2 regions of the Ensifer sp. ENS07 genome follow, and region 1 is predicted to be linked to the other one. Evidence: riboswitches for the same ligand, from Rfam matches in the RefSeq annotation. Region 1 holds a riboswitch; the other holds the start of a gene.
What was found. A riboswitch is a leader RNA that binds a small molecule or an ion and turns the genes downstream of it on or off. The one in region 1 is predicted to bind glycine.
Positions count from the first base shown of each region.

Region 1 (4,210 bases):
CACGGCGATCGGCGTTGGGCTCGGCGGTCTCGACATGTGGACCAACCAGCTGTTCGGCTTCTCCTTCTTCGGCACGCTGAAGCACGGAAAGACCGATGCGCAGTCGCTCGAACCCGCAGCGCAACACCAGAAGATCGACTATCCGAAGCCGGACGGGGTTCTGACCTTCGACCGGCTGTCGTCGGTGTTCCTGTCGAACACCAACCACGAGGAAGACCAGCCGGTTCATCTCAAGGTCAAGGATATGGAGCTGCAGAAACGCTCCGAGCATGACGTCTATGCCGGTCCGTCGACGCGCTACTGTCCGGCCGGGGTCTACGAATGGGTGGAGAAGGACGGCACGCAAGTCTTCGTCATCAACGCCCAGAACTGCGTGCACTGCAAGACCTGCGACATCAAGGACCCGAACCAGAACATCAACTGGGTGCCGCCGCAAGGCGGCGAAGGCCCGGTCTATCCGAATATGTGAGGCGCGCAGCGCTCCTCACCGACACCGCCAGGTAAGCCAGCGAAGGTCCTGTTTAATCAGACAGGTAAGATGCCGGCTCTTACGCGCGGAAGTCTCCAACACCCTTCTTGAAAGGAACACCTCATGTTGACAATCAAGCGACTAAGCCTTGCCGATGCCCATCTGCTGTTGGAGGGTGCCAAGGCCAGGGCCGTGCAGATCGGTGTGCCTATGTGCATTGCCATCACGGATGAGTCCGGACAATTGATCGCCTTCGAACGAATGGACGGGGGAAAGATTACCAGCACGGTTATTGCGCAAGACAAGGCTTATACCGCAGCAGGCGCCAAGCGAACGACAGAGAGCTATGGCGTCGCAAGTCAGCCCGGAAGCCCTGCCTACGGGATAAATTCCGCGATCGGCGGCCGTCTTCTCGTCGTTGCCGGCGGCTTGCCGGTCATTGCCGATGGTGAGGTGGTTGGCGCAATCGGCGTAAGTTCTGGAACGCCTGCGCAGGACACTGAGTGCGCTCAAGCAGGCATTGACCACTTTGTGCGACAGCAGACCGGCAATGACTAAACAGATGTAGAGCTTCCGGAGACCGCTGCAATGGAAGAAGGGCGGGGTCCATTGCGTACGCTATTATTCCGACACCGGCCGCACATATCCGCACGACGGAAACAGCGGTGAGCCCAGTACAACCCAGGCGGCAGACATCCGGCCTGGGTTCTACTCATTCTCAGCCTATGCACACATCTCGTGTTCGACAGCATGTGCAACGAGTTCGGCGGTTGCGCACGAGAGAGTCCAGCCCAGGTGACCGTGGCCTGTATTATAGAAGACGCCGGGACGCGCGCCGCGGCCGACACGAGGCAACATGTTCGGCATCATCGGCCGTAGCCCTGCCCAAGGATCAACTCGAGACGTTACTATCTGAGGAAACAACGTTCTGACCCAATCGACAAGCGGTTTGATACGGTCCGCGCGGATGTCTTTGTTGATGCCGTTGAATTCTGCCGTGCCCGCGACGCGGAATCGGTCGACGCCAAGACGGCTGGTGACGATTTTGGCCCGATCGTCAAGTATGCTTGTCCATGGTGCTCCGGATTGGCTTTCCTCATCATCAAGGTGAACAGTGATGGAGTATCCCTTAACGGGATAAATATTGACCCTGTCACCAAGGATCGCGGCAAACCTTCGACTCGCTACTCCTGCGCAGACTACGATGCTGTCGGCGACAACGCGCTGGAGCTGACCGTTAGCTTGGTCGGTCGGCTTGAAGTCAATTGCTACTGTGTCGGTGCAGCTGATGTCGGTCACATCCGCATCAAACAGGAATTTGGCGCCGCGCCGAGCGCAGGCGTCCGCCAAGCCTCGAGTGAATTTATGAATGTCACCCGTTGAATCAGACGGTGTGAAGAAGCCGCCGAAAAAATCACCTTCCAATGTTGGCTCAATCGACGTGATTTCGCTCGGGGACACCGCCCTTCGTTCGAGGCCGCCTTTGCACAAGAGATTATTGACCTTAAGCGCATGCTCAAAACTCTTTTGGTCATGATAGATATGAAGGATTCCGCGTTTTTCGAGATTGAAATCAATGTTCTCTTTGTTCGCGATCTCGAACATGCGCCGGCGGGCTTCGATGGCGAGCCTCACGGTTGCTATCGTGTTGGCCTCATACTGGCTTATATTCCCTAGGAATTCGGCCATCCAAGAATACTTGTGCCAGCCAGGCGAAGGATTGAGCAGCAGCGGAGCGTCGCTCTTCAGCATCCACTTGAAACCCTTCGCGACGGTAGACCAGTGATTCCACACCTCTGCATTGCTTGCAGACAGCTGGCCACCGTTGGCGAATGACGTTTCCATCGCGGGATAGCGGTTCTTTTCGATCACGGTGACTTCGTGACCCCGTTCCAGCAGCGCATAGGCAGTTACGACGCCGGTAATCCCGGCGCCCAAAACGGCAATGTGTGACATGTTTTCTCCGACAGTGGTTCCGGAACTCCGCCAGTTCCTAGCCCCCAATCTGTCTTTTTACCTGAGAGCTTCTCCTCCGATGTGGAGGTCCCCTTCGGTGGACACAATCACTGTGTCTCTCTCCAGATGGTAAAGCCTAGCAGTCCTTTCGCCTGAGAGTTTCCTGGGGGGTTGCTCCGTCGGCGTGGCCGTCTAGGCGGCCCTCTCTCCTGATAGGCTTGTGAGGGAACTGTAATTTTCAAGCCGCCAATTTAGCTGATGTGAAAGGTCCGGCTCATAGGCGAGACTTGGCTACGGGTTGAAAAAATGTTCCTTCGAAATATGCGCTTCTGCGCTGTCTGCCCGTCGCCAGAAGGCCACGGGCAGATTTGCTTGAACTATTTGCTTGTCCATTCGGTCCAACGACGATTGATTTCGTCGAAGTTATCACCGACCCACTTGGCATCAAGCACGACGGACGATTTCGCGTTGTCCCCGCTGTTCGGCAAGTAGGAGCTGAGAAGCGGGTCGACGTTGAGTTTGGTGTCCTTCGTTGCAGCCCCGTATGGCACGAACTCCACCAGGCGCGCCTGCTGTTCCGGCTGCGCGACGTAACTCAGGAAGGCTTCAGCAGCGTCGCGATTCTTCGAGCCCTTCACAACGGCAAGGGTATCTGTCTGCAAAATGCTCTGATTCCAAACGGCTTCGTAGGGAGCGCCTTCCTTGACTGCCATGTACGCGCGGCCATTGAAGGCAATTGCCATTGGCACGGCTTCCGATACAAGTAACTCTGACAATTGCGTGGAGCTTTGTGTAAACACGATGTCACTCTTGATCGTGTCCAGCTTCTTGAACGCACGATCGAGGTCCAGCGGGTAGAGCTTGTCGGCCGGAACCCCGTCCGCCAGGAGAGCGGCTTCGAGCGCGCCGTTGACCGGAAAATTGATCATTGCACGCTGGCCCGGGAACTTCGTGGTATCGAAGAAATCTGCCCAGCTCTGGGGCTTGTCTCCGGTAAACTCGTTCTTGCTGTAGACGAGAACAGCAGCATTTACGACGATCGGAATGCCACACGGATTGAGGTCGAGGCGTTCGTCGAGCTTTGAGCGATCGACCGCCGCAGTTAGTGGCTCGAACAGCTTTCCGCACTGGGCCGCACCGAAGTAGCCGTCGACATGGACAACGTCCCAATAGACGTTCTGTGCTTCCACCTGTGCCTTGATCTTTGCGAAATCGATCGGCTGATCTACGGTGATGCTTACACCGGTCTTTTGGGTGTAGGGTTCGGTCCACGCAACTTTCTCTGCCTCGAGACCGCCGAAAGTCGCGAAAACGAATGAGTCTGCGGCGCGCGCATGGAAGGCGCCTGTCACGGAAGCAGCAAGAACCGCCCCGAGGATAGATAGTTTCCCAGTCTTATTCATCATAGTTCCCTTTTTTGAATTGGCGTTCTCCAAATTGGTAGCGCGGGGATCGTTTGATGGACATGCGCATTTTCCAATGCAAACTTCGGCTCCCGGCCCCTTCGACAGTCTCTACCGACGACGAATTCAAGAATATCGGCAAATGAGTGGGGCGGCGCGGCGCTGGGACGCGTCAAGGCAAAGTTGTGAGACAAGCCGTCAGACCGTGTCGGTCTGAAGACGTCGAGCCACGCCGAAGTTTGAATCGAGATTCGCCGAAGGACAGGAGTTAGCTCGGCGTCTATCCTTGAGCGATGTTGTGATCGGTCACAGGGCCGGCTGCCCATTGCACCTTTTCAGGAGTTTTTGATGTCTCAATCGACCTTCTCGCCTGTCGATTCTC
Region 1 covers NZ_JACVBE010000007.1:30,535-34,744, forward strand. Annotated here, with positions in the region: gene IB277_RS21135 (electron transfer flavoprotein-ubiquinone oxidoreductase) at 1-469, shown strand, start outside; gene IB277_RS21140 (heme-binding protein) at 593-1,027, shown strand; gene IB277_RS21145 (D-amino acid dehydrogenase) at 1,193-2,425, opposite strand; glycine riboswitch at 2,556-2,647, opposite strand; gene IB277_RS21150 (ABC transporter substrate-binding protein) at 2,803-3,831, opposite strand; gene IB277_RS21155 (agmatinase) at 4,177-4,210, shown strand, end outside.

Region 2 (4,210 bases), on a different contig from region 1:
AGTTGACGCCGGTCTCGATCCCGAAGACCAAAGGCGCCCTGCCCCTCTCCTTCATGCTGGCCACGGCCGACGGCCGTCTGCCGGAGCGCTCGGAAGCCGAAGCCCTGCGCCGCTATCTCGAATTCATGCGCGATGACGACGGCGGTTCCGAGAAGCAGGAAAACGAAGGCCGGCAGGATGAACCCGCCGGCCAGGAGGATGAAAGCGACGCCGCCTGAGGCGGTATCGCGATTTCTCGGGTCAATGATGCTTTTGGCCGCCGGCTGCCTCACCGCCCTTGGCCGAGCCGACCGGGAACGTCGCATCGACCTTGCCGGCCTTTTCGAAGACGAGCGTGACGGGAACCGTATCGCCTTCCTTGAAGGGCGTCTTCACGTCCATGAACATCAGATGCAGGCCGCCGGCCTTGAGCTCCACCGTTTCGCCGGCCGGCAATGCCACGCCGTCGTCGAGCTTGCGCATCCGCATCACGTCGTTTTCCATCTTCATCTCGTGGATCTCGACACGCGCGGCCGCAGGGCTCTCGACAGCAACGAGCCGGTCTTCACCTGCCCCACCGTTCTTGATCGTCAGGAAGCCGCCGCCGACCTTGGCGCCCGGCAGCATGGCCTTCACCGAGCCACCGGAGATATCGAGATCGCCGACCTTCGCCGAGCCGCCGGCCGCAGCCATATGTCCGCCATGGCCGGCGTGCGGATCGGCGGCATCGGCCATCGTCACCGTTACGGTCGGTGCCGGGCTTTTCAGGTCATGTGCGTTCTGGCCCTCGGCAGCCACCTGGTCCCAGACGACCTTGCCTTCGGTGCCGCAAAGCTGTGTGGTCGGGAAGGCCAGCACTGTCTCCTTGTCGAAGCCCGAGACTTTGCCGCGCACGACAAAGGTGTCGTAGTATTCGTTGGGAAGATTGCCGCCCTTCCACCGGATCTCCAGTGGGCCGGACGAGACCTTCTTGCCGTGATTGTCATAGGTCTTCTGGTAATCGCCCTTGATGATCTCGATTTCCCAGCCGGGCTTCGGCTGCGGTTGGGCGAAAACGAAGCCTTCCGGCAGCTTGATCTGTACTTCCGTCGTCGGCTTGCCGTCGCAGCCATGCGGAACCTGCAGCACCGCCTTGAAGGTGGTCTCCACCGGCGCCGTGTCTTTCTCGAAGGTGGCATGGGCGTGGGCGATGCCGCTTGCGGCAAGGGTAAGGCCGAGCGAAAGCGAAACGATCCTGGTCTTTGTCATGTCGGAATCTCCTGACCACGCGCCGGGCTTTGCCCGGTGTCCGGTGGTCCAAGCCGCTTGAACGCGGCAAATTGTATTGGGATGCGAGAGGAGAGTTACGAACGCGCCGGAGGCCCGCGCGAAGGCGGCAGCAACCGCAGATGCGGATGGGGCGTCGCGTATTCAGCGACAACTGTCGAAACCTGCCAGGCGCCCGTTTCGGCGCGAACGCTCTCGGTTGGCGGAGCCGGCAGCAGGATAGAGCCCGAAAGACGGCAGGCCTCGCAGACCGGGGCCATCGCTTGGCCCTTGCCGCTTTCATGGTCGACGCCATCCATGCCGAAGCAGATTTCGGCGATCGTTCCGTCAGGCAGCTGATAGGCGGAAATTTCGGCCGGGCTGAGCGTCTTGGCGCTGAGCGGCTTGTGGGCAAAGGTCAGGAAAACGAGCGCAAAGACGGCGATCAGCCGCACTGCTATCCCGAATTTTCCGTCGCGCCCTGTCATGGTTATCCCCGGTATCTGTCTTGGGTTATCCTCAACCGGAGAAGAATGCAAAGGCAGAATTGCCGCACCCTGCCCGGCTGCGTCTTTTGGTCATGCGACAAAAATGTGTTTCAGCGCGACACCGCCCCCTTGCCAAGCTCTGGCCTTCGCCGTTATCTGGAGACGATCTTGTTGGGAGAAGCCGGTTCGCTCCGGTGCCGAAGGAGCAACCGCCCCGGAAACTCTCAGGCCAAAGGACCAGCAAGGTGCCGGTAGGACTCTGGAGAGAAGCGTTTTTACGCTCGCCGAAGGGATAACAATCTCAGGCAAAGGGACAGAGGGGGCTCGAATCGACGGCGATTGACGCCGGAAGTGTGAGCCGGCGCGGGAGCGCCAGACCTGGAGGCCGGATTTGGAAAACAATCCTCATTTGAAACAGACGCCGCTGCATGCGCTGCACCTTTCGCTGGGCGCGCGCATGGTACCCTTTGCCGGTTACGACATGCCGGTGCAGTACCCCGATGGCGTGATGAAGGAACACCAGCACACCCGTGTTGCTGCCGGTCTCTTCGATGTATCGCATATGGGCCAGGTCATCGTTCGGCCGAAGTCCGGCAAGATCGAGGACGCGGCCCTGGCGCTCGAAAAGCTGGTGCCGGTCGATGTGCTCGGCCTTGCCGAGGGCCGCCAGCGTTATGGCCTCTTCACCAATGCCGAAGGCGGCATCCTCGACGACCTGATGATCACCAACCGCGGCGACCATCTCTTCCTCGTCGTCAACGCTGCCTGCAAGGACGCCGACTTCGAGCTCCTGAAGGCCGGTCTCTCCGATACCTGCGACGTGACGATGCTCGACGATCGCGCGCTGATCGCGCTTCAGGGCCCGCACGCCGAAGCCGTGCTCGGAGAACTCTGGGCTGATGTCTCCGCCATGCGCTTCATGGACGTCGCCGAAGCCGACCTGCATGACGTCACCTGCATCATTTCCCGCTCGGGCTATACCGGCGAAGACGGTTTCGAGATCTCCATTCCCGTTGCCTCCGCCGTCGATGTTACCCAGCGCCTGCTCGAACATCCCGATGTGAAGCCGATCGGCCTTGGCGCCCGCGATTCGCTGCGCCTTGAAGCCGGTCTTTGTCTCTATGGCAACGACATCGACACCACCACGACCCCGGTCGAAGGGGCGCTCGAATGGGCACTGCAGAAGGCGCGCCGCGCCGGTGGCGCCCGCGAAGGTGGTTTCCCCGGTGCCGATCGTATCCTCGGCCAGTTCGCCGCTGGCGCCTCGCGCCGCCGCGTCGGCCTGAAGCCCGAGGGACGCGCGCCGGTTCGCGGCGGCGCTAACCTCTTTGCCGATGCCGAGGGCAAGACCCCGGTCGGCCAGGTGACCTCGGGTGGCTTCGGCCCCTCGGTCGATGGCCCGGTCGCCATGGGCTATGTCGATGCCGGCCATATCGAGAACGGCACCACCCTTTTTGCGGAAGTGCGCGGCAAGTACCTGCCGGTGGCGGTCGCCGCCCTTCCCTTCGTCAAACAAACCTACAAACGCTGATCAGGAGAGAGCGCACATGTTGAAGTTCACTGAGGAACACGAGTGGCTGAAGATCGAAGCTGGTGTCGCAACCGTCGGCATCACCGAGCATGCCGCCGGCCAGCTCGGCGATCTCGTCTTCGTTGAACTGCCGGAAACCGGCTCGAACTTTGCCAAGGGCGATAGCGCCGCCACCGTCGAATCCGTCAAGGCAGCTTCTGACGTCTATTGTCCGCTTGACGGCGAAATCGTCGAAGTGAACCAGGCGATCGTCGACGACCCGTCGCTCGTCAACAGCGACCCGCAGGGTGCTGCCTGGTTCTTCAAGCTGAAGCTTGCCAACCCCAGCGATGCCGATGCCCTCCTCGAGGAAGCGGCCTACAAGGAGCTCGTCGCCTGATGAGCATGCCCAAGGATTTCACCTTTACGGACTACAAGCCGTATGACTTCGCCAATCGGCGTCATATCGGCCCGTCGCCGGCCGAAATGGACGAGATGCTGAAGGTCGTCGGTTACCCGACGCTCGATGCGCTGATCGACGACACCGTGCCGCCTTCGATCCGCCAGAAAACGCCGCTTGCCTGGGGCGCGCCGATGACCGAGCGCGAGGCGCTCGACAAGATGCGCGAAACGGCCAACCGCAACCAGAAGCTCGTGTCGCTGATCGGCCAAGGCTACTACGGCACGATCACGCCGCCGGTCATCCAGCGCAACATCCTGGAAAACCCGGCCTGGTACACGGCCTATACGCCCTACCAGCCGGAAATCAGCCAGGGCCGCCTCGAAGCGCTGCTCAACTACCAGACCATGGTCTGCGACCTGACTGGCCTCGACGTTGCCAACGCGTCGCTTCTCGATGAAGCGACCGCAGCCGCTGAAGCGATGGCGATGGCCGAGCGCGTTTCGAAGTCGAAGGCCAAGTCCTTCTTCGTCGACGAAAATTGCCATCCGCAGACGATCGCGCTTCTGAAGACCCGCGCCGAGCCGC
Region 2 covers NZ_JACVBE010000002.1:59,275-63,484, forward strand. Annotated here, with positions in the region: gene IB277_RS07380 (hypothetical protein) at 1-218, shown strand, start outside; gene IB277_RS07385 (copper chaperone PCu(A)C) at 241-1,227, opposite strand; gene IB277_RS07390 (hypothetical protein) at 1,323-1,712, opposite strand; glycine riboswitch at 1,875-1,962, shown strand; gene gcvT (glycine cleavage system aminomethyltransferase GcvT) at 2,104-3,243, shown strand; gene gcvH (glycine cleavage system protein GcvH) at 3,260-3,622, shown strand; gene gcvP (aminomethyl-transferring glycine dehydrogenase) at 3,622-4,210, shown strand, end outside.
Region 2: it holds a riboswitch for glycine, as region 1 does, so the genes downstream of both, gcvT (glycine cleavage system aminomethyltransferase GcvT) here and IB277_RS21145 (D-amino acid dehydrogenase) in region 1, are expected to answer to the same signal.